Regions from separate parts of the Streptomyces sp. EDA2-14 genome, predicted to be linked through region 2. Evidence: predicted binding sites of a transcription regulator. Region 2 holds the regulator's gene; the other holds the start of a gene.
The links. The regulator HspR, encoded in region 2, represses chaperone genes until heat shock. The targets are predictions, from matches to a motif close to TTGAGNNNNNNNNNCTCAA.
Positions count from the first base shown of each region.

Region 1 (11,828 bases), on a different contig from region 2:
GAGCTGACGGTCGCCGTTCGGCTTCACGAGGTCGATGGCCAGACCGAAGTTCACGTGGTCCGGCTTCACCAGGGTCGGCTTGCCGTCCTTCTCCTGGAAGGAGTAGTTCATCGACGGCATGGCCTTGATGGCCTGCACCATCGCGTACCCGATGAGGTGCGTGAAGGAAATCTTCCCGCCGCGGGCCCGCTTCAGGTGGTTGTTGATGACGATGCGGTTGTCGAACAGCAGCTTCACCGGGACCGCGCGCACGGACGTCGCCGTGGGGACCTCGATGGACTTGTTCATGTTCTTCGCGACGGCGGCGGCGGGGCCGCGCAGCGTCACGAGCTCGGGGCCGGCAGGGGCCTCGGTCGTCACTTCTTCAGCCTTCTTCGGGGTTGCGGGCTTCGCGGGCGCAGCAGCGGCCGGCTTCGGCGCGGTGGGCGCGGCCGGAGTGGCGGGCTTCGCGGGCGCGGCGGCAGCCTGTGCGGGAGCTGCGGCTGCGGGCTTCGCGGGCGCGGCGGGGGCCTGCGCTGCTGGCGCGGCCGGGGCCGCGGACTTCTCGGCCGGCTTCGGGGTCGTCGCGGCCCCCGCGGCCGCGGCACCTGGCTTGTAGTCGGCGAAGAAGTCCCACCAGGCTCGGTCAACCGAATTCGGGTCCTGGAGGTACTGCTGATAGATCTCGTCGACGAGCCACTCGTTGGGGCCGAATGCGGCCGCAGGGTTCTTACCCTGCCCGGCTTGGTCGGTCTCGGTGGAGATGCTCGAGTTACTGGGGGACTGTGGCGACACGGCGGTAACCGCCCTCTTCCGCTTCTCACAAGGTGATGGACAGCGGGAATAAAGGCTACGCCTCCATGTGCGAGACGTGCAGACCGGGCCGGTGATCCGTCACGTAAGTCACATCGGAAGTCGCGTTTCGGGCCTGGAAATGGCGGGAAACAACCGAGGTTTCGGTACGTTCGGATGCGCGCCCGGCGTGCTCTTGTCTGCCTGGCGCGCTCTTGACCCTTGCCTGACCGAAACCCTACGTCAACTTTGCGTTCCGGACTCTCCCGGAAGGGTGACCTTGATCCGGCAGCCCCGAGCGGATTCAGCCACCCGGATCTGTCCGCCGTGCAGTTCGACGGCCCAGCGGGCGATCGCGAGGCCCAGGCCGGTGCCGCCGTCGCCCTTGTCGCCGGTCGCCGCGCCCTGGTTGAAGCGCTCGAAGACCTTGTGCCACTCGGACTGCGGGATGCCGGGGCCCTCGTCGATCACTTCGAGGTCGAGTGACTCGGGGTAGGGACCGCGCCGGGCGAGCACGGTGACGCGGCCGTGCTGCGGCGAGTGTTTCACCGCGTTGTCGATGAGGTTCGCGACGACCTGGTGGATGCGCTCCGGATCGGCGTGCGCGGTCAGCTCGGGCGGCGAGACGTCGAGGTGCAGATGGACGTCCGTGCGGGTGTGGGTGCCGGAGCCCGAGGCGATGCCGGCGCGCTGGGAGACCGCCATGTTGGCCTCCTTCAGGACACCCGACAGGTACGGCCAGACCTCGAAGCGGCGCGCCTTCAGCGGCACGACGCCGTTGTCCAGGCGGGACAGGTCGAGCAGGGTGTCGACGAGGCGGCCGAGCCGCTCCGTCTGTTTGAGCGCGGTGCGCATCGTCTCGGGGTCGGGCGACATCACCCCGTCGACCACGTTCTCCAGGACCGCGCGCAGGCCCGCGATGGGCGTGCGCAGCTCGTGCGAGACATTGGCGACGAGCTCTTTGCGCTGCTGGTCCTGGGCCGCCAGCTCGTCGGCCATGCGGTTGATGGTGACCGCGAGGTCACCGATCTCGTCGCGCCGGTCCGCGCCGCGCACCCGGCGTGAGTAGTCGCCGTTGGAGATGAACCGGGCGACCAGGTTCATCTCGTCGAGCGGCGCCGTCAGCGAGTGCGCCACGAACTGCGTGATGAGCAGCGTCGCGATGATCGAGAACACCGTGATGAAGCGCAGCTCCGTCGCCGTGTACATCGCCACCATGAGCAGGCCCGTGGTGATGAAGACCGAGACGACGACGAGCGTGCCGAGCTTCGCCTTGACGGAGAAGGGGCGCAAGCCCCCGGACGCCCACTGCGGGTTGAACGGCGGCCGGTGCGGCCGCCCGCCCGGAGTCCGGTTCCCACCGCTCACGGGTTCGGCGTCTCCAGCGCGTAGCCCACGCCGTGCACGGTGCGGATGCGCTCCGCGCCGATCTTCCGGCGCAGCGCCTTGATGTGGCTGTCGACGGTGCGGGTGCCCGAGGCGTCCGCCCAGTCCCACACCTCGGCGAGCAGCTGCTCACGGGAGAGGACGGCGCGCGGCGTGTTCGCCAGGCACACCAGGAGGTCGAACTCCGTGGGCGTGAGGTGCACGTCCTCGCTGCGCACGCGCACACGGCGCTGCGCGTGGTCGATCTCCAGCTCGCCGAGGCGCAGTATGCCGCTGCGCGGCGTCGTGGCGGCCAGCGCGGCCCGCTCGACGCGGCGGAGCAGCACGTGCACGCGCGCCGCCAGCTCCCGCATGGAGAACGGCTTGGTCATGTAGTCGTCGGCGCCGACACCGAGGCCGACGAGCATGTCCGTCTCGTCGTCGCGCGCGGTGAGCATCATCACCGGCACCGGCCGCTGGGCCTGCACGCGCCGGCAGACCTCGAGCCCGTCGAATCCGGGCAGCATGATGTCGAGGATCAGCAGGTCGGGCTGCCAGGCCTCGGCCGTGTCCACCGCCGCCGGGCCGTCCTGCGCGGTTTGCACGAGGAATCCCTCGGCACGCAGCCGGGCGGCGATGGCATCGACGATGGTCGGATCGTCCTCGACGACCAGGACCCGTCGTTGGGCTCCCTGTGTCGTCGTGGTGGTGTTGTGGGAGGTGTGTGTCTGCTCCATCGCCCCGCCCCTGAGTGCGCGCCGTCGTGACGCGCTTGACGCTTGAATGATCGGGTTTCGGACGTCAGCGTACGGGGAGTTACCGCCGGTCGGCTACGTGGGCCTCAGTGCGAGGTGCACCACGTCGGGGACGCCCCGGACAACCGGGATCTCTTCGGTGCGCACCGCCTGGAAACCGGCATTCCGCAAGGTTTTTTCGAAATTTGCTGACGGCTGTGCGGACCATACGGCGAGAACACCGCCCGGGTCGAGTCGATCCATGCAGGCGGCGAGGCCCGCGGGCCCGTAGAGCCCGTCGTTGTCCTCGGTCACGGTCCAATCGGGACCGTTGTCGATGTCGAGGCAGAGCGCGTCGTACGTCTCCGTGCTCGTGTGCAGATGCCGTACGAGGTCGGCCTCCACGATCTCTGTACGGGGGTCGGCGAGTGCCTCGGCGGACAGCTCGCGCAGCGGTCCGTCCCGGTGCCAGTCGATGATCGCGGGCTCCCGCTCGACGACCGTGATGCCGCCCCAGCGCGGGTCCGCGGCCGCGTGGGAGAGGGAGAAGCCGACGCCGAGGCCGCCTATGAGGACACGCGGCTTCGCGCGGTCGTCGAGCGGGCCGGCGGTGGTGAGGGCGGTGAGCGCCGCGTCGACGAGCCGCCGCTCGGAGCGGCCGTCGGAGGTGTCCATGAGGAACGTGCCGTTGGCGATGATCTGCAGCAGCTCGCCGTGCCGCCGCAGGACCACCTCGCCGAACGGGCCTTCGTGGCGATCGAGGACGACGGGTGGATCGGGGTCGTGCAAAGTCGTCATGGCCGCCATTGTTGCCGACCGCACCTATGTCCCGCCGGGCTTTTGTGTGTCCCACGTCTCACATGGCGCGCGTCACAGAGGGTGATGCCGACCGCGTCAGTCCTCCGGGGCGCCGACGTACTTCGCGTTCGTCAGCGGTGCCTCGATCCGCCAGCCCACCGACTCGTAGAGCAGTCGCCCCTCCGGTGTGCACGCGAGGACCGCGCGGGTCGCGCCGCGGGTGTGGGCGGCTTCCTGGAGCGTGGCCATGACCACGCGGCCGAGGCCCTTGCGGCGGTGGTGCTCGGAGGTCTCGATCTGGTCGACCACGGCGCTCGCTCCGGTCGGGGCGACCTGGCCGCGCGCGGCGAAGGCGCCCGAGGCGTCGGTCAGCAGGACGCGGGTGACGCCCGCGCGGGTCCAGACATGCCGGATGTAGCCCCTGGGGGCCAGGGGCGCCGGGGCCGCGGTGAGGTCCGTCGACATCAGGAAGTCGTCCGCCCCGTACGCCTCCCACTCCGGGCCCAGCCACGGCAGCACCCGCTCCGCGTCCGCGAAGACCTTCAGGTGGGTGCCGCGGCCGTGCGTCGACTCGGCCGCCTTGCGCACGGCCTCCTCGCGCACGGCGTCGTTGGTGGCGCCGACGACGTGCCGGCTCACGTGCTCCGGAAGGCCCACGTGAATCGTGTAACCCCAGGGCTCGGTGAGCGGGGGAGCGGTGCCGCGCGACGCGACCCAGCCGTCGATCCAGTCCCGTACGAGTTGCTCGCCCGTCATGACCGCACTCCCTTGCGTAAGGGTCCCTTCGTGGTTGCAGTTATTACATACGGTCGCCTCGTTCCGGCGGAAGCCGTGATCGCTGACAGCGAACGGCCTCTCCGGAACATCTGGGGACTCCCGAGCATTGAGTCGACATAGCTCAACTTGACTGCCGAAGGGGAGATCATGGCTTCGACGTCCACACCGCTCACCCTGCCCGTGCTGCCGCTCGACGACGAGGTCGTGCTGCCCGGAATGGTGGTGCCCCTGGACCTCAACGACACCGACGTACGAGCCGCGGTGGAGGCCGCGCAGGCCGCCGCACGCACAGGACCCAGCAAGCCGAAGGTGCTGCTTGTTCCACGCGTCGACGGCACGTACGCGAACACCGGCGTGCTCGGCACCGTCGAGCAGGTCGGACGCCTCGCCGACGGCGACCCCGGCGCGCTCATCCGCGGCGTCGGCCGCGTGCGCATCGGCGCGGGCACGACCGGGCCCGGCGCCGCCCTGTGGGTGGAGGGCCTGACCGTGGAGGAGGAGGTGCCGGACCCGCTGCCCGGCGCCATCACCGAGCTGGTCAAGGAGTACAAGGCGCTCGCCACGAACTGGCTGAAGAAGCGCGGCGCCTGGCAGGTCGTGGACCGCGTCCAGGCCATCGACGACGTGTCCGCGCTCGCCGACAACTCCGGCTACTCGCCGTTCCTCACCACCGCCCAGAAGATCGAACTGCTGGAGGCCGCCGACCCGGTCGAGCGGCTGAAGCTCGCCACCCAGCACCTGCGCGACCACCTCGCCGAGCAGGACGTCGCCGAGTCCATCGCCAAGGACGTCCAGGAAGGCGTCGACAAGCAGCAGCGCGAGTTCCTGCTGCGGCGCCAGCTCGACGCCGTCCGCAAGGAACTGCGCGACCTCAACGGAGAGACGGACGGCGAGGAGTCGGACGACTACCGCGTCCGCGTGGAGTCCGCCGACCTGCCCGAGACGGTGCGCGACGCCGCGCTCAAGGAGGTCGAGAAGCTGGAGCGGTCGAGCGACCAGTCGCCCGAGGGCTCCTGGATCCGCACCTGGCTCGACACCGTCCTCGAACTCCCGTGGAACGAGCGGACCGAGGACAGCTACGACATCCAGGGCGCCCGCGGCGTCCTCGACGCCGAGCACGCGGGCCTGGACGACGTGAAGGAGCGGATCACCGAGTACCTGGCCGTGCGCAAGCGCCGCGCCGACCGCGGCCTCGGCGTCGTCGGCGGGCGGCGCGGCGGTGCCGTGCTCGCGCTCGTCGGCCCGCCCGGCGTCGGCAAGACCTCGCTCGGCGAGTCCGTGGCGCACGCGATGGGCCGCAAGTTCGTCCGCGTCGCGCTCGGCGGCGTACGGGACGAGGCGGAGATCCGCGGCCACCGGCGTACGTACGTGGGTGCCCTGCCGGGCCGCATCGTGCGCGCCATCAAGGAGGCCGGGTCGATGAACCCGGTGGTCCTCCTGGACGAGGTCGACAAGGTGGGCTCCGACTTCCGCGGCGACCCGGCCGCGGCGCTGCTCGAAGTCCTCGACCCGGCCCAGAACCACACCTTCCGCGACCACTACCTGGAGGTCGAGCTCGACCTGTCCGACGTCGTGTTCCTCGCGACGGCGAACGTGCTCGAAGCGATCCCGGAGGCGCTGCTCGACCGCATGGAGCTGGTCCGGCTCGACGGGTACACCGAGGACGAGAAGGTCGTCATCGCCCGCGACCACCTGGTGCCGCGCCAGCTGGACCGCGCGGGACTCGCGGCCGACGAGGTCACCATCGGCGACGACGCGCTGCGCAAGCTCGCCGGCGAGTACACGCGCGAGGCCGGCGTGCGCAACCTGGAGCGGTCGGTGACGCGGGTGCTCAGGAAGGTCGCGGCCGAGCACGAGCTCGGCGAGCGCGAGCTGCCGTTCACCGTCGGCGAGGGCGATCTGCGTCCGCTCATCGGGCGGCCGCACCACGTGCCCGAGTCGGCGCAGGACCCGGCCGAGCGGCGCACGTCCGTGCCGGGCGTGGCGACCGGGCTCGCCGTGACCGGGGCCGGTGGTGACGTGCTCTTCGTGGAGGCGTCGCTCGCCGACCCGGAGACGGGCGCGGCGGGGCTGACCCTCACCGGTCAGCTCGGCGACGTCATGAAGGAGTCGGCGCAGATCGCGCTCTCCTTCCTGCGCTCGCACGGCGCGGAACTGGAGCTGCCCGTCGCCGACCTGAAGGAGCGCGGCGTGCACATCCACTTCCCGGCCGGTGCCGTCCCGAAGGACGGGCCGAGCGCGGGCGTCACGATGACGACGGCGCTCGCGTCCCTGCTGAGCGGGCGGCTCGTCCGTACGGATGTGGCCATGACCGGTGAGGTCTCGCTGACCGGGCGGGTCCTGCCCATCGGTGGCGTCAAGCAGAAGCTGCTGGCCGCGCACCGGGCGGGGATCACGACCGTCATCATTCCGAAGCGGAACGAGGCGGATCTGGACGACGTCCCCGCGGAGGTCCTGGAGAAGCTCGACGTGCACCCGGTGAACGATGTGCGGCAGGTGTTGGAGCTGGCGCTGGCGCCCGCCGACGTCGGGGTTCCCGTCGCCGCGTGACCTGCGGCGGGGGTGAGGTCCCGGGGCTCTGCCCCGGACCCCGCTGCGCAATCGCCGCAGGGGCTTGATCTGCTCAATCCGCCGTCGTGGCTCACCGCGGCAGGACAGCGGCCGGACTCCCTCTGGAGTCCGGCCGCTGTTTTTGGTCAGCCGTTGGCCAGTGCCACGACGCGGTCGAGCGCGCCGTTGAACTTGTTGTGGTCGCCGACCGTCGGGCCCGTCGACGTGTACTGCCACATGGTGTGGAAGGACCAGCCCGCCGGCAGGGTGCCGACCGTGCTCGCGTAGCGGGCGATCCACAGGGGGTTGTTGGCGGCGAAGCCGGAGTAGTTGCCCGTGCACTGGGTCCACCAGCTGGTCGCCGTGTAGATGACGGCGTCGCGTCCCGTGCGGGCCTTGTACTGGTTCAGGAAGTCCCGGATCCAGGTCACCATGCCGCTCTGCGTCTTGCCGAAGCAGGCCGCGCCGTACGGGTTCCACTCGATGTCGAGCACGCCCGGCAGCGTCCTGCCGTCCTTGGACCAGCCGCCGCCGTGGTCCACGAAGTAGTTGGCCTGGGTGGCCCCGCTCGTGGTGTCCGGCGTAGCGAAGTGGTACGCGCCGCGGACCATGCCCACGTTGTACGAGCCGTTGTACTGCTGCGCGAAGTAGGGGTTCGTGTAGTACGTGCCTTCGGTGGCCTTGGTGTAGGCCCAGCGCACGCCGCTGTTCCACAGCGTCGACCAGGCCACGTTGCCCTGGTGGCTGGAGACGTCGACGCCTTCGGTCTGTGTGGCGCGGCCGCCGGAGGAGGGCGGGGAGCCGACGCCGTCGTGCTCGGCGACCCCTGTGCCCATGTGGGCCTCGCCGCGGGCGGGGACGTCGGCGGCCTGCGCCGCACTCGGGAGAGTGAACAAGAGGGAGAGAGCAAGGAGCAGAGTGCCGGTGACGCCGAGACTGGTGCTGCGTCTGCGACGGTTGGTGACAGGTCTGTGCACAGGCATGAGCGGCCTCCGGGGACGACGTGGGGTGACGTTGCGGTGGCGCCAGTGCGCTCGATGGTGAGTGCATGCCATGACCGGCAGCGATAACCACGCTACGCACGTAGACCGGCCGGTGGAAGAGGGGTCGGTGTGTGCCGTTGGTCTACGCCTGCGAAATACTGGCGGAACTGCGGTGATGACCGTGATGGGCGAAAACTTTCAGATTCGGGAATCTCCGGGAAGCAGGGGAAAATCTGGTCATGGGTGCTGACGTGCGCGAAGACGGGAACGACGGGCGGCGGAGTGCGGAGACCGAGCTGCGAACCGCCGCGGCGCCGACGGCCGTGGACGGTGAATTCCTGGCCCTGGAGCGCGAGTTGACCGTCTTTCTGCGCCGGGCGAGGGCCAATTCCGGCGAGATGGCGCGCGAGGTCCACCCCGATCTGGAACCGGCCGCGTACGGGCTTCTCGTACGTCTGGAGGAGTGCGGGGCACAGCGGGCGACCGAGCTCGCCGGGTACATCGGCGTAGGCAAGGCGACGATGAGCCGCCAGCTGCGGGCCCTGGAGGAGCTGGGCCTCGTCGACCGCGCCCCCGATCCGGCGGACGGCCGGGCGTGGCTGGTCTCCCTCACCGAGTACGGGCGTGAGCACTTCCGGCAGGTGCGGGACGCGCGGCGGGGGCGGTACGTGCGGCAGCTCGCGGGATGGGACCGGCGGGAAGTGGCGGAACTGGCGCGGCTCCTGCACCAGTTGAATGCCGGCGCCGAATAGTCCCGGTCACAGCTCCACGTACGCCAGCGTCGCGTCGTCGTGGGTCTTGGCACGGCGGAGGTGGGTGCGGGTTTCCGCGTCCGCGTCCTCCAGGGCGCGCACGCGTGCCACCGTCGCCTCCGCGCCCTCCTTGCGTACGAGGGTGAACAGGTCCGTCCAGTCGCCCTCGTGGAACTTCTCCACCCAGCGCGTCACGCCGTCCGTCAGCGCGGCGAGCGCCCGTACCTCGCCGCGGGGGAGCGTGCCCGTCACCGCGCGGCGCGCCACCGCCGGGTCCGCGGCGGCCGTGAAGAAGCCGCCCTCCTTGTTGCGCACCGTGGCGTCGGCCACCTCGTTCGAGACGAGGTGGGCGCGCGGGACCCGGTCGAGGCGGTCGTCGAGCAGCGGGGTGACCGCGCCGTCCGGGGCCTCGACGAGCAACGCCGAGTCGGAGAGCACCAGATGTTCCACCCGCTCCGCGTCCCAGCGGGCCAGCACCACGGTCGCCTGCGGAGTACGCGGGTGAGAAAGGTCACATGTGTCGCGATGGGCGTCGGCGGTCCGGGCGATCGCCGTGCTCAGCGCGTCGGCCAGGCTCATGTCCCGCCGCGAAACGGACAGTTCGGCCAGCGCGCCGCCGAGGTGGGCGGTGAACCACGGTACGGAGTGCCGGCAGCCGTCGTCGGTGGCCGGGGGAGTGACCCCGTCGAGGACGACCAGCGAACCGCCGTGCCCTGCGGCCGGTGCGGCCACCGATACGTAGTCCTCGTTGGGTCGGTCGGCGGCGCCCGGCTCCGTGGTCAGTTCGATGCGCATGCGATCAGTCTGCACGAGGTGCCCTCACGGGACGGCGTGGCGCCACGAGTTGGAGCGCGTCGAACCGTGGTGGTCGGCGGTGCTTCCGTTCCGGTTCGACAACGATCCGAACCGGCTTGCGGAGCGCCGGATTTGCTTGGAATGATCACTTCCGTCTGGCGTGTGGCGGGGCATCTTGCCAAAGGGCGCCGAAGACGTCCAACCAGCGCGCGGTTGACAGAGCGTGATCACTGCACGGGAACTTGCTCCCCAACTCCCGCTCGATGTTCACTCCTTCGGGTGGCGGGCGAGGTGATGGGCGCCCCCTGCTCACCGGCACTGGAAGGGTCAGGAACCAGGCCAGAGGGTCACGAGTGTTGACGCAGCGTCACCTGGACCCATGCGTAGGACGAGTCAGGAATGCGAGCATCAGTGGGGAACACCTCCGGCGGTAATGGGGCCAGTGGGCTGGGTGTGTCGGGTGATGTCGCCCCAGGCCAGGCGCCCGAGGTGAGCCGCAAGGGTTCCGGCCGGGGCAAGCGCGTCCGGGTCCGCAGCCGATTGATCGTGGCGGTCGCCGTGGTCGCGGCCGCCGTCGTCGGCGCCGGGGCTCCGGTCGTCGTGGGCGCCTCCGACAACGTGGGCGAGTCGCAGAACCTCGTGGACGAGGCCCGGCTGACCCAGCAGGCACTGTCCCTGTCGCACGCGCTCGCCGACGAGCGGGACGAGGTCACCCGGTTCATCGCGGCCGGCCGGCCCAAGGGCCAGGGGCTGAGCGAGGCACGCGGGGCCCGCGTCGACCGGCAGGTCGACGAGCTGCGCGTGGACGCGAGTCCCGCACTGCGCAAGGACCTCGACGGGGTCGCCGCCGTGCGCCGCTCCGCCCTCACCGGCAAGGGCTCCGCCCTGGAGGCCCACGCCGCGTACTCCCGCTCCATCGGCGAACTGCACGCGCGCGCAGAGGACCTGGCCGAGCGCATACCCGTGCGCGCGGGCTCCGGGGCGTACGCGCTCGCGGACCTGGACCGCGCCGTCGAGCAGGCGTCCGCCGCGCGCGGACTGCTGCTCTCCGCGCTCGCCGTGCCGCGCACCACGACCAGCGGGATCGACCCCGCGACCGGACTGCGCAAGGCGGTCGTCGGCGAGTCCTCCGCCGCCCGCGCCCAGCGCGACGCGCTCAGCGCCGAGGGCCAGCGGGCCAGGGTGCGCGAGCAGGCCGCGCTCGACGACTTCCACGACTCGGGCACGACCTCGGCGGTCAACGCGTACGACTCCACCGTCACCGGCCCGGACGCCACGCGCGCCGAGGCCTATCTGACGCGCCTCGCCGACGCCCCGACGCTGAGCGACACCGAACTCGGCTACAACGCCAAGAGCGTCGAAGCCGCTCTCACCTCCCGCATCGACCTCATGCGCGGCGCCGAGTCCGCGCTCGGCGACCAGCGGGTCAAGCGCCTGGAGCAACTGCGCGACGACGACGTCACCGCGCTGGAGATCCGGATCGCGCTGGTCGGCGTCTGCCTCCTCGCCGCCGTCGGCGTGGCCATGGCGACGGCCCGCTCGCTGACCCACCCGCTCGCCGCGCTGCGCATCGGCTCCGCGCGCGTCGCGGGCGATCCGGCGGTCGAGGAACCGGTCAAGTACAAGGGCCGCAACGACGAGTTCGCTCAGGTCGTCGACTCCATCAACGCCCTGCACGCGCACGCCGTGGGGCTGCACGGCCGCATCGGCACCCTGGAGTCCGACCGCAAGCACCTCGTCGGCGAGCGCCAGCGGATGGCCGACGAGCGGGACCGCCTGCGCGGCGAGCTCGCCGAGGTCGCCGGCAAGCTGGACCGCGTCAAGCACTCCATCCACGGCACGTTCGTCAACCTGGCGCTGCGCACCCTCGGACTCGTCGAGCGGCAACTGGGCATCATCGAGGGCCTGGAGGAGCGCGAGCAGGACCCGGACCGGCTCGCCACGCTCTACAAGCTGGACCACTCCGCCACCGTCATGCGGCGGCACAGCGAGAACCTGCTCGTCCTCGCGGGCACCGAGCGCGGCCCGCAGCACGGCGGTTCGGTGGCGCTCGTCGACATGGTGCGCGCCGCCGTCTCCGAGATCGAGCGGTACGAGCGGGTGCGCATCGCCGCGCTCCCGCCGCACGCCCACCTCGCCGGCTTCGCCGCCGACGACCTCAGCCACCTCGTCGCCGAACTCCTGGAGAACGCGACGTCGTTCTCGCCGCCGGACGCCTCCGTCGAGGTCTCCGGCTGGCTCCTGGAGAGCGGCGCGGTCATGCTCTCCGTCCAGGACGAGGGCATAGGGATGACCGACGAGCG
Region 1 covers NZ_JBUEGE010000015.1:87,027-98,854, forward strand. Annotated here, with positions in the region: gene ACY34M_RS29440 (multifunctional oxoglutarate decarboxylase/oxoglutarate dehydrogenase thiamine pyrophosphate-binding subunit/dihydrolipoyllysine-residue succinyltransferase subunit) at 1-774, opposite strand, end outside; gene ACY34M_RS29445 (HAMP domain-containing sensor histidine kinase) at 1,015-2,139, opposite strand; gene ACY34M_RS29450 (response regulator transcription factor) at 2,136-2,873, opposite strand; gene ACY34M_RS29455 (spermidine synthase family protein) at 2,967-3,668, opposite strand; gene ACY34M_RS29460 (GNAT family N-acetyltransferase) at 3,765-4,424, opposite strand; gene lon (endopeptidase La) at 4,593-6,995, shown strand; gene ACY34M_RS29470 (lysozyme) at 7,142-7,978, opposite strand; gene ACY34M_RS29475 (MarR family winged helix-turn-helix transcriptional regulator) at 8,218-8,730, shown strand; gene ACY34M_RS29480 (protein phosphatase 2C domain-containing protein) at 8,737-9,525, opposite strand; gene ACY34M_RS29485 (sensor histidine kinase) at 9,925-11,828, shown strand, end outside.
Region 1: the regulator HspR is predicted to act here: its motif matches at 4,552-4,570, upstream of lon (endopeptidase La).

Region 2 (11,828 bases):
GAGCACGCCGGGGCCATCGAGGCCGACCTGCTGCGCCACTACGGCGTGGACCTGCTGGACTGGCACCGCGGCGAGCTGTCCTCGCGGCGGCTCGCGGTGCTCGTCGAGCACCTGCCGCGCGACAGCGCGCTCGCGCGGGAACTGCACGGCGAGTCGGCCGAATGGTCCGTGAGCGACTATCTGCTCGCGCACGCCGTGGACCAACTCCAGGAAGCCAACTGGATGTTCGCCACCGTCAATCGTGACGAGGACAACGAACCGCTCGATCCCCCGACCCCCGTACCACGGCCCGGTCAGCAGGCCCCGCCCGATACGGACACGCCGACGGTGGCGCCGGACGCACTGCCCACCCCACAGGAGATGCGGCGCTTCTTCAGCTGAGATCTTCGCCAGAGCCATTAGCTGGGAGCTACGGCTCCGATCACAATGGCGGCCACGCCGAGAACCAGATAGGTGAGCGGGATCCCCCATCCGCGCATACGCGGATATTTCCCTGGAGGGTAAAAGAACACCGCGTACTCCGGATCGTAGTCGACGGCTACAAGCTCCCCGACTTCAAAGATCCGGCCATCAAATTTCCGCGGACGACCCCCTGTCCATTCACCTCCCCCGCCGGGCTGCGGAACTGCCCCTTTCCCTCCGGTCGCACGAAACTGGTAGCAGGTGCCGGTCGGTGTCTCAAAGGAATCAAGGATCTCTACATCTCGGGTCACTTTCCTCCGGTACTCACCAAGAAGAGACAGGGCGAGGGTGATGCTCCAGGCTATTCCGCCCACGCCGCCGCAAATAAGGAGAATCCTATATACAACCCCTGGAATCATGGGCAGATGCTACCAAGGCACACCATACAAAGGTAGAGAGAAATGCCAGAGAAGAGTCCCGCCCAACTGGACAAGGAAATCCAGGAACTTCGGGCAAGCATTAAATCCGCAGCCCTCAAAGGCAGCAAGGGTGACCTTGCGACTCAACAGTGGGTACAGAACGAAACGGCACCCAAGCTCTGGGAGAAACACAAGGAAGAAATCGTCACACTTTCCATCGCATACGTTTTTGCCAAATTCGAACTACCCGCACTTTTCAGCCTGGAACCAGCCGTGGAACGACTGTTCGCCAAATGGGGCATAGAACGCGGAAAGCTCGGTTTCCTGAAGAAGCTGAGCGCTGCGGAAATGAACCGGCGAGATCAGGAAATCCAGCAGGCCAAGGACCGGCTGGTTCGCATGGAAAGAGGGATGGGCCGACTCCAGGACCTCACCACGAGTGCCCACAGGAAGATCGGCAACTCCAACGTGCGCATCAACGCCCTGGAAAGGCGAGTCTCCACGGCGTCCAGGGCGGACACCCGCTCCCGCCAGCAAGTACGCGCCAGCGCCTCACCAAATCTCAGTGGTTCCACGACTCAACTGCAACGTCTTGAGGCTCGCGTCGACGCCCTGACCGTCGCTCTCGGATGACCCGGACAACCGTCCCGCAAGGAGGTGATCGCCCATGAATCTCAAGCAGGCGCTCACGAACGCCAGTACCGGCATCAGCCGGCTCAGCAGCCGTTCGACCAGCGCGAGCACGGCAGTGACGCGGCTCAAGACATCTGTCACGCAGAGCCAGAGCGCCGTCAACAGGCTCGGCACGGGTGTGCGTTCGGCCAACACGTCACTCGGCAGGTCCAAGACGTCCACCGACCGTTTCAAGTCGTCCCTGGACAAACTCAGGTCGTCCGCCACCAAGTCCCAAACCGCACTACGCAATGTGAAGCGCCAGTCCGACGCCGTAGAGAAGTCCGTCGGCAAGGCAGGCAAGTCCGCCACCGGTGGCGGGAAGTCGATGACCGGGCTCGGGAAGGGACTGAAGGGGGCGACGCTGGCGCAGAAGGGGCTCAACATCGCCATGAAGGCGAATGCCTTCGGGCTGATCATGACCCTGCTCGCGCCGATCATCAGTCAGTTCATCAACATGGACAAGGTCGCCAAGGTCCTCGCCAAGGGCGTGAAGTGGGCCTGGAATGCCATATCCGGCGCCATCAAGTCCCACTCCGGGCCCATCAAGGCCGTCATGAAGGGCATCATCAACGCCTTCACGGCCCTGCCCCGCGCCTACATCGGCGGCATGAACGCCATGATCGGCGGTCTGAACAAGATTCACGTGAAGATTCCGGGCTGGGTGCCGGTCGTCGGCGGCAAGGAATTCGGGATCAATCTGCCGAGGATTCCGAACATTCCGACGCTCGCAGAAGGTGGCGTCATCGGCGCGCGGACCGGCGGACGGCTCGCCGTCGTCGGTGAGGCCGGGGAGGACGAGGCGGTCATCCCGCTGTCCAAGCTGAGCGCGATGCTCGGGCACCACCCGGGCGGCGGGGCGGCCGTGGAACGGCTCGCCGCAGCCGTCGAGAAGCTCGCCGACCGACCCGTACACATTCAGGTCGACTCGCAGACCATCGCCCGCGCCGTGTTCCTGGGCCAGCGCCAACTTGCCCGCCGTTGACGGCAGATGACCCGACAGACACTGAAAGGGGTGTGAATCGTGGGCAGCAATCTGTGGATCGGCGCTCCCGGATCCCTCTACGAGATCGATCAGGCCACCACGTCCTTCGACCGCAGCGCCGACCTCGGCGTGGCCGAGTTCAAGTCCCTCGGCGGCCTCGTCACCGTCACCCGCACCGCGTCCACCACCCGCCGTACGAAGCTGAGCTGGGACCGGTTGCCGCCCGCCGACGCCCGCGCGCTCGACCGGCTGGCGCGGCGGATCGACGGTCCTGGCCCGCTCGTCCTCATCGACCCGGTCGCCGGCAACGTGCTCGGCGCCGCCCAGGCCGCCGGGCGCGGTGTGGCGGGCGCCGGGGACGTCAGCGGGCTCGACCAGTGGTTCAAGGTGTCGACGACCGGCACCGTCGTCGAGGTCGCGGCCGCGCCCGGCACCTTCGCGTTCACCGCCGCCGACGCGACCAGCAAGCTCGCCTGGCGGTGCGTGCCGTGGCAGGGCAACTTCCCGGTGGCGCCCGGCACCCGCATCTCGTTCCGCGCGCCGAGCGCCATGGCCGCGCTGGGGACGGTCGGCGTGAACATCGACTTCAAGAAGGCCGACGGGAGCTATCTCTCCGGGCCTTCCACGACCGGCCCGTACGTCGCCGCGACCGTGCCCGCCGGGGCCGTCTACGCCACGCCCTGCGCGATGCCCGGCACGGCCGGTACGTACTCGCTGGCCGGGGCCTGCCTCTCGTACGCCGACGGGGCCGCCCACACCGTCCCCGGCGACGGCCTCCCGCAGCTCGCCGTGACCACGTACACCGATACCCCCGGCCTCCCGCTGCCCTACCGCAGCATCAACCTCGAACTCGTGGAGGTGTCCCGTGCAACAGGCTGACCCGGCCACGGAGGCCGCGCTCGGCACCGGCGAGCGCACCGCCACGCACACCACCCGGCTCGGCGGCCAGGATGTCAGCGATCAGGTGCAGTCCTGGGAGCTGGAACGTTCGTACGCGACCGATCTGCCGGCCGCGATGCGCGCGTTCTCGGGGAGCTCGTCGGCGCAGCTTCAGCTCCAGCTCGGTGGCAGTGGAGCCGAGTTGGCGCCGGAGCTGTACTCGGCGTGGGCCGACCGGGCCACCGGCGACCTCGCCCGCCCCGGACAGAGTGTCGTCCACGAGACGGGAGTCGGGGCCGGTGGCACTCTGCCGTCGTTCCGCGGCACCCTGCGCAACCGGTCCGCCGCGTCCGGCACCGACACCGTGCAGCTCACCGCGCTCGACGGCGCCGAGCGGCTCCGCTCGCCCGCCGAACTCCCGCGCCCCTACACGGGGTTGTACTGGGGGCGGCCCGTCGCCACCGCCACCTGGTGCGTCGACGAGCTGCTGCGCCAGGCCGGGTTCCTGACCAGTCCGCCCGCGCGGGCCCCGCAGTTCGTCGCGGGCGCGCCGCTGACCCTCGTGCACGCCACCCTCCACGGCGGCTTCGCGACGTCGTACGGCATGCCGGAGGACCTCCCCGACCCGCGGCACTACACGTGGGCGAGGACCGGGGCCCCGCACGAGATGGCCCTCGTGCCGCGCGGGCTCCCGGCGGGCGAGACCGGCGTCACGGCCTCCTGGTTCCCCCGCAGCCGCGTCACCGTGCCGGGCAGCAGGCTGCTCGCCGAGGCGTGGGTGAACACGGCCGTCGGCATCGGCTCCACCGTCCGGCTCGACCTGGAACTGAACCGCACCGGGACCGCGAACGGCACGCTGTCCCTCGCGCTCGACTTCACCAAGGGCACGGTCACGGCGTGGTCGCTGAGCAGCGACGCGGCGGTGCCGGGCGGCGGGCTCACCTGGAGCCAGAACGCCACCGCGATGAAGGCGCAGCGCGGCGTGTGGCACATCGGCGCGTACGTCGATGTGTACGCGTCGACCGGTGGCCGGGCGCTGCCGCAGGTCACACCGCTGCTCACGGCGCCCGACGGCACCACGTGGGTCGGCGGCGTCGGCGCGTTCACCGCGGCGAACGGTCCGCAGCCCGTCGCCGAGCTGCGCAAGATCAGGCTCACCACGTCGATGGCGACCGAAGGCGTACAGGTCACGAGCGGCCTCGCCGCCGTTCCCGGCGTCGCCGAGTTCACACAGGCCGGGACCTGGGACAAGACCGCCGACCTGGACGACGCGATCCTGCCGTTGCGCACCATCCCCAAGGTGTCCGGTTCGCAGTGGGAGGCCATCGGGCAGATCGCCAAGGCGAGCATGTCGACGGCCGAGCTGGACGAGCGCGGACGCTTCCGCTGGCGCAACTTCACGCGCTTCGCGACCACGCCGACCAGCCCGGATCTGACGCTCACCTCGGTGCGGTCCATCGCCGCGCTCACGGTCACCGAGGAGATCGACGCCTGCCGCAACTACTGCGTGCAGCCCGCCGCGGACTGGAGCGCGGTGCGCACCGTCGCGGGGGACGTGATCACGGACTCGGTGGTGCGGGAGATCCCCGCGGGCGGCTCGCTCACCGTCAACTACATCTTCGGTGAGGACGAGTTGGACGTCGGCCCGCCCGACACCGACGACGACTCCGTCGCCACGGCCGGCTCCTCGTTCCGGGTCGCCACGCAGAACGCGGCGGGGACCACGGCCGTGAAGGGGGCGGTCGACGCGCTGGTGCGGCGGGAGAACGGGGTGATCGTGCTGCGCCTGACCAACCGCACGGCGTCCCGGCTCTACACGGTCGACCAGAAGGGGGCGCCGTCCATCCGGATCATGCCGATCCGGCCCGACCGTGATCCGGTGGAGCGCCAGGCCGTCTCGTACGTCGCGGGCAGCGACAGCGAGAAGTGGTACGGGCGCCAGGAGTTCTACGGAGACCAGTCGGAGTGGGTGCAGGACCTGGGCGCGGCGAAGGATCTGGCGCAGGCGATGCGCTCGGCCGGTGAGCTGCCGGTCCCGGTCCTGGAGGACGTGCAGGTCCTGTACGACCCCCGGATCCAGCTCGGTGACGTCGTGCGGGTCGTCGACACGTCCGGGGCGGCGCTCGACACGCTGGCGTGGGTCGTCGGGATCACCGCGTCCGCGGCGGCGGGTGGCGGGGTTCAGCAGACCCTCAGCCTGCGCGGTGTGGCGGCGAACGGAGTGCCGGCCGACACGGGCCTCGCCCCGGACACCCCGGCCCTCCCGCCGGCGCCGGACCTGTCCCGCACGTACGCGTCGGTGTCCACGTCCTACGCGACGCTGGCCGCCATGCGCTCGGCGAACCCGACGTGGTCGGACGTCCGCCGAGCCGCAACACCTTGACGCCCCGGATCCCGCACCCACCCGACCCGTCCACCCCACGGAGTGCACCGTGCCAGACGCCCCGGACGCCCCCACCCCCGTAGAACCGCCGGAAGCCCTGCTCCAGGAGATCGCCGCGTACCAGGAGCCGGACCCCGTCGAGCAACCGTCACCGGGCGATGCCCTGTTGACCGTCACCGTCGATCCCGTCCCGCCCCAGGAGGACACCCCGTGACCACCCAGTACACACCGATCAGCTCGCTGCCCTACCCGCAGGCCACCGACCCGGCCGACCTGCCCGCCCACCTCAAGGCCCTGGCCGACGCCGCCGACGCCCGCCTCGTGATGCGCTTCCCCGACACCGCGACCCGCGACGCCAAGGTGCCCGCCCCGGTGGCCGGCATGATCGCCTGGATCGGCAGCCCCGGCCGGATGATGTACTACACCGGCTCCGCGTGGGTGCCACTCGCCCCGGTCCCGGTGTACCGGGTCAACGTCGACGACGGCGACACCACGTCGACCTCGTACGTCGAGACCCTCGCCAACGCCTCGGGCGACCCGATGGCGGCGACGTTCACCGTCCCGGCCTCGGGCCAGGTCATCGTCACGGTGGGCAGCTACATCAGGTCGTCCGCCGCCTACTCGTCCTACATGTCGGCCAACATCCGCAACGCGTCCAACACCGTCGTCCTCGCCGCCGACGACAACCGCTCCGCCGCGTCGTCGCTCAACAGCCGCAGCTCGGTCTCCGCCCAGTTCCTCGTCACCGGCCTCACCGTCGGCACGACGCACACGGCGACCCCCGCCTACCGCTCCGGCAACGCCTCGAGCACGTCGTACTTCGACACCCGCTTCATCCGCGTCGACCCGATCCCGTAGGAGCACCGGTGGCAACACCCCTGAGCGCTCACGCCTTCGCCCGCGCCCTGCGCGACGAGGGCGTGAGCGTGCGCGAACACTCCAACTGGCAGACCCACAACCGCAATCACAAGGGCGCGTGGGGTCCGGTCAACGGCGTCATGCTGCACCACACCGCAGGCCGCGACAGCCTCACCCTCTGCCGCGACGGCACCGCCACGCTGCCGGGCCCGCTCTGCACGGGCCTCGTCGCGAAGGACGGCACCGTCCACCTGGTCGGCTACGGCCGCACCAACCACGCGGGGTCCGGCTCGGCCGCCACGTACGCGGCCGTACGCGCCGAGCGCGTCCTGCCCTCCCCACCGGGGCCGGACTCCGTCGACGGCAACATCCATTTCTACGGCTTCGAGATCGAGAACCTCGGCAACGGGCAGGACCCCTACCCCTCACCCCAACTCACCGCCGTCGAGCGGCTGGCCGCCGCCCTGTGCCGCGCCCACGGCTGGACGGCGGCGAGCGTCATCGGCCACAAGGAGTGGACCCGGCGCAAGATCGACCCGACGTTCTCGATGAGCGGCATGCGCACCCGGATCGACGCCCGGCTCGGCGTCCGCCCCGTGCCCACTCCCGCCCCGCACTCCCCGTACGCGGAGTTCCCCGGCGCCGCCTTCTTCGTGCCGGGCCGCCGCGGCGCGCTGATCACGGCGGTCGGGCGGCGGCTCGTCGCGGAGGGCTGCGGCCGGTACCGGGTCGGGCCCGGACCGGTGTGGACGGAGGCCGACGTGGCCTCGTACGCGGCCTGGCAGCGCAAGCTCGGCTATGCGGGCGCGGACGCCGACGGCGTTCCCGGCCGCACCAGTTGGGACAAGCTGCACGTGCCGCGCGCATGAGAGGAGACGGAGGAGTGGGTGAACAGGTCGATGTGGCCCTGGAACTGGAACGCCTGCGGCGCTCCGTCGATGTCGGATTCGCCGCCACCCAGGGCAATCTGGCGCTGGTGCTGCAGCGCGCCGACCAGACGGACAAGACGCTGGGCGAGCACGAGGACCGCCTCGACGCCCTCGAACGCTCCCGCTGGCCGCTGCCCTCCCTCGCGGCGCTCACCTCGTGCGCCGCGCTGGTGATCGCGGTGTGGCAGTCCGCGGGGAAATGAGGACGCCCGAAGTGGGGCACACGAAGGGGCCCGGAGGTCTTGTGACCTCCGGGCCCCTTCACGCGTGAGTGCGGGCTACTGCTCCGACGACCGCTTCGGCCGCCACACCACCAGCGCGCTCGTCTGCTGGACCTCCTGGTACGGGACCAGGTCCCGGCGGTACGAGGCGTGCACCGCCGCCTCTCGCTGCTGGATCGCGGAGGCCGCGCTCTCCACTGCCGCGGAGAGTTCGGCCACTCTGGACTGCAACGCGGTGACCTGGTTCTCCAGCTCGATGATGCGCTTGATGCCGGCCAGGTTGATGCCTTCGGCCTGCGACAACTGCTGCACCGTACGGAGCAGTTCGATGTCGCGGGCCGAGTAGCGCCGGCCGCGCCCGGCCGTGCGGTCGGGCGAGACCAGGCCGAGGCGGTCGTACTGGCGCAGGGTCTGCGGGTGCAGGCCGGACAGCTGTGCCGCCACCGAAATGACGTACACCGGCGTTTCGTCGGTCAGTTCGTACGGGTTGCTGCGCCGACGACCCGGCTGCCCGTCCATCACACTCACGCTCCCTTCGCGGCCTTGAACAGTTCTGCCCGCACGTCGGTGTCCTCAGTCGCCTTGCGGAACGACTCGAGGGCCGAACGGGCATCCTCCGAAAGCTCCCGGGGGACGGCCACCTCGACCGTCACCAGCAGGTCTCCGCGCGTGCCGTCCTTGCGGACGGCGCCCTTGCCGCGGGCCCGCATCGTCCGCCCGTTCGGCGTGCCCGGGGGCAGCTTCAGGGTGACGGCGGGGCCGCCGAGCGTGGGCACCTTGACCTCGCCGCCGAGCGACGCCTCGGTGAAGGTCACCGGGACGGTGACCGTGAGGTTGTCGCCCTTGCGGCCGAAGACCGGGTGGGCGTCGACGTGCACGACGACGTAGAGGTCGCCCGCGGGGCCGCCCCGCTCGCCGGGTGCGCCCTTGCCGCGCAGGCGGATGCGCTGGCCGTCGGAGACACCGGCGGGGATGCGCACCTGCATGGTGCGGGAGGACTTCGCCCGGCCGCTGCCCTTGCAGGTGTCGCAGGGGGTCTCGGCGATCAGGCCGCGGCCCTTGCAGTCCACGCACGGGTCGGTGAGCGAGAAGCCGCCACCGCCGCCCCGCGAGACCTGTCCTGTACCGACGCAGGTCGGGCACACCCGCGGCGTGCCGTTCGCGTCGCCGGTGCCGGAGCACGCCTTGCAGGGGGCCTGGGACGACATGCGCAGCGGGACCGTGGCCCCGTCCACCGCCTCGGTGAAGCTGAGCGTCACCTCGGACTCGATGTCCTGGCCACGGCGCGGCTGCGTACGCGTGCCCGCGCCCGCGCCGCCCCGGTTGAACAGGCCGCCGAACACGTCGCCGATGCCACCGCCGAAGCCGCCCGGACCGCCGCCCTGCCCCTGGGGGCCGCCTCCGAAGAGGTCGCCCAGGTCGAAGTTGAACGATCCGCCGCTGCCGGCGCCGCCGGGTCCCGGACGGAACCCGCCGCTGCCGAACAGGGCGCGCGCCTCGTCGTACTCCTTGCGCTTCTTGGGGTCGCCGAGGATGTCGTTCGCCTCGGAGATCTCCTTGAAGCGCTCCTCCGCCTTGTCGTTGCCCTTGTTGGCGTCGGGGTGGTTCTCGCGGGCGAGCTTGCGGTACGCCTTCTTGATCTCGGCGTCCGTGGCGTCCTTCGGGACGCCGAGGACCTTGTAGTAGTCCTTCTCGATGAAGTCCTTGGTGCTCATCGGCCTCGACGTCCCTCCTCACTCACTTCGATCAGTACGTGCCCTGCGTCAGCCCTCGTCCGGGCCACCGGTGTCCTTCTCGTCGTCCTTGGTCTCGGACGACTCGTCGGACTTGCCCTGCGCGCCCGGCTGCGGCTCGGCCACGGCCACCCGCGCGGGGCGGATGGTGCGCTCGCCGATCCGGTAACCCGGCTGCAGGATCGCCACGCAGGTCGTCTCGGTGACGTCCGGCGCGTAGCTGTGCATCAGGGCCTCGTGCACGGTCGGGTCGAAGGGCTCGCCCTCCTTGCCGAACTGCTGAAGGCCCATCTTCGCGGCGACCGTCTCCAGGGATTCGGCCACCGACTTGAAGCCGCCGACGAGCTCGCCGTGCTCACGGGCACGGCCGATGTCGTCGAGGACGGGCAGCAGCTCGGTCAGGAGGTTCGCGACGGCGATCTCCTTGACCGTGACGCGGTCCCGCTCCACACGGCGCCGGTAGTTCTGGTACTCGGCCTGGAGCCGCTGGAGGTCCGCGGTGCGCTCGTTGAGCGCGGTGCGCACCTGGTCCAGCTGCGCCGTCAGGCCCACATCTGCTGCGGACTGAGCGGAAGCGGTGGAGTCCCCGGCCGGGGCCGCCCCCTCCTTGTCGGAGGGGGCGGCCTGCGGCTCGGCGTCCTCGGGGGTGGCGCCGGAAGGGACTTCAGGCTTCTCGCTCTCGCTGAAACCCGGGGTCTCTTCCGTCACGCGGCACCGTCCTTGCGGTCCTTGTCCTCGTCGACGATCTCGGCGTCGACGACGTCGTCGTCGGCCTTGGCGTCACCCTGCGGGGCGTCGCCCTGCGGAGCGTCACCGGCGGCCTGCGCGCCCTGGGCGTCGGCGTACATGGCCTGGCCCAGCTTCTGCGAGACGGCGGCGACCTTCTCGGTCGCGGTGCGGATCTCGGCCGAGTCGTCGCCCTTGAGCTTCTCCTTCAGCTCGGTGACGGCCTCCTCGACCTCGGTCTTGACCTCGGCGGGAACCTTCTCCTCGTTGTCCTTGAGGAACTTCTCCGTCTGGTAGACGAGCTGCTCGCCCTGGTTGCGGGACTCGGCGGCCTCGCGGCGGGCGTGGTCCTCGTCCGCGTACTTCTCGGCCTCCTGGCGCATCCGGTCGACCTCGTCCTTCGGCAGCGAGGAGCCACCGGTGACGGTCATCTTCTGCTCCTTGCCCGTGCCGAGGTCCTTCGCGGTCACGTGCATGATGCCGTTGGCGTCGATGTCGAAGGCGACCTCGACCTGCGGGACGCCACGCGGGGCCGGCGGCAGACCGGTCAGCTCGAACATGCCGAGCTTCTTGTTGTACGCCGCGATCTCGCGCTCGCCCTGGTAGACCTGGATCTGCACCGACGGCTGGTTGTCCTCGGCCGTCGTGAAGATCTCGGAGCGCTTCGTCGGAATCGTGGTGTTCCGCTCGATGAGCTTGGTCATGATGCCGCCCTTGGTCTCGATACCAAGCGACAGCGGGGTCACGTCGAGGAGCAGGACGTCCTTGACCTCGCCCTTGAGGACACCGGCCTGGAGGGCGGCGCCGATGGCGACGACCTCGTCCGGGTTCACGCCCTTGTTGGCCTCGTTGCCGTCGGTCAGCTCCTTGACCAGGTCGGCGACGGCGGGCATACGGGTCGAACCACCGACGAGAACGACGTGGTCGATCTCGGAGAGGTTGATGCCCGCGTCCTTGATGACGTTGTGGAACGGCGTCTTGCAGCGCTCCAGAAGGTCGGACGTGAGCTGCTGGAACTGGGCGCGCGTGAGCTTCTCGTCCAGGTGCAGCGGGCCCTCGGCGGACGCCGTGATGTACGGCAGGTTGATCGTGGTCTCCGTGGAGGAGGACAGCTCGATCTTCGCCTTCTCGGCGGCCTCGCGCAGGCGCTGGAGCGCCATCTTGTCCTTGCCCAGGTCCACGCCGTGGCCGTTGTTGAACTGCTTGACCAGGTAGTCGACGACGCGCTGGTCCCAGTCGTCACCGCCGAGCTGGTTGTCGCCGTTCGTGGCCTTCACCTCGACGACGCCGTCGCCGATCTCCAGGAGCGAGACGTCGAAGGTGCCGCCACCGAGGTCGAAGACCAGGATGGTCTGGTCGTCCTTGTCCAGGCCGTAGGCCAGGGCCGCGGACGTCGGCTCGTTGACGATACGCAGGACGTTCATGCCCGCGATCTCGCCGGCTTCCTTCGTCGCCTGCCGCTCGGAGTCGTTGAAGTAGGCCGGGACGGTGATGACCGCGTCCGTGACCTTCTCACCGAGGTAGGACTCCGCGTCGCGCTTCAGCTTCTGCAGGATGAACGCGGAGATCTGCTGCGGGTTGAAGTCCTTCCCGTCCAGGTCGATCTTCCAGTCGGTGCCCA
Region 2 covers NZ_JBUEGE010000013.1:189,119-200,946, reverse strand. Annotated here, with positions in the region: gene ACY34M_RS27765 (hypothetical protein) at 46-381, shown strand; gene ACY34M_RS27760 (hypothetical protein) at 399-821, opposite strand; gene ACY34M_RS27755 (hypothetical protein) at 864-1,454, shown strand; gene ACY34M_RS27750 (hypothetical protein) at 1,489-2,478, shown strand; gene ACY34M_RS27745 (hypothetical protein) at 2,518-3,357, shown strand; gene ACY34M_RS27740 (hypothetical protein) at 3,344-5,740, shown strand; gene ACY34M_RS27735 (hypothetical protein) at 5,790-5,954, shown strand; gene ACY34M_RS27730 (hypothetical protein) at 5,951-6,598, shown strand; gene ACY34M_RS27725 (peptidoglycan-binding protein) at 6,607-7,467, shown strand; gene ACY34M_RS27720 (hypothetical protein) at 7,482-7,730, shown strand; gene ACY34M_RS27715 (heat shock protein transcriptional repressor HspR) at 7,806-8,267, opposite strand; gene dnaJ (molecular chaperone DnaJ) at 8,273-9,463, opposite strand; gene grpE (nucleotide exchange factor GrpE) at 9,512-10,189, opposite strand; gene dnaK (molecular chaperone DnaK) at 10,186-11,828, opposite strand, start outside.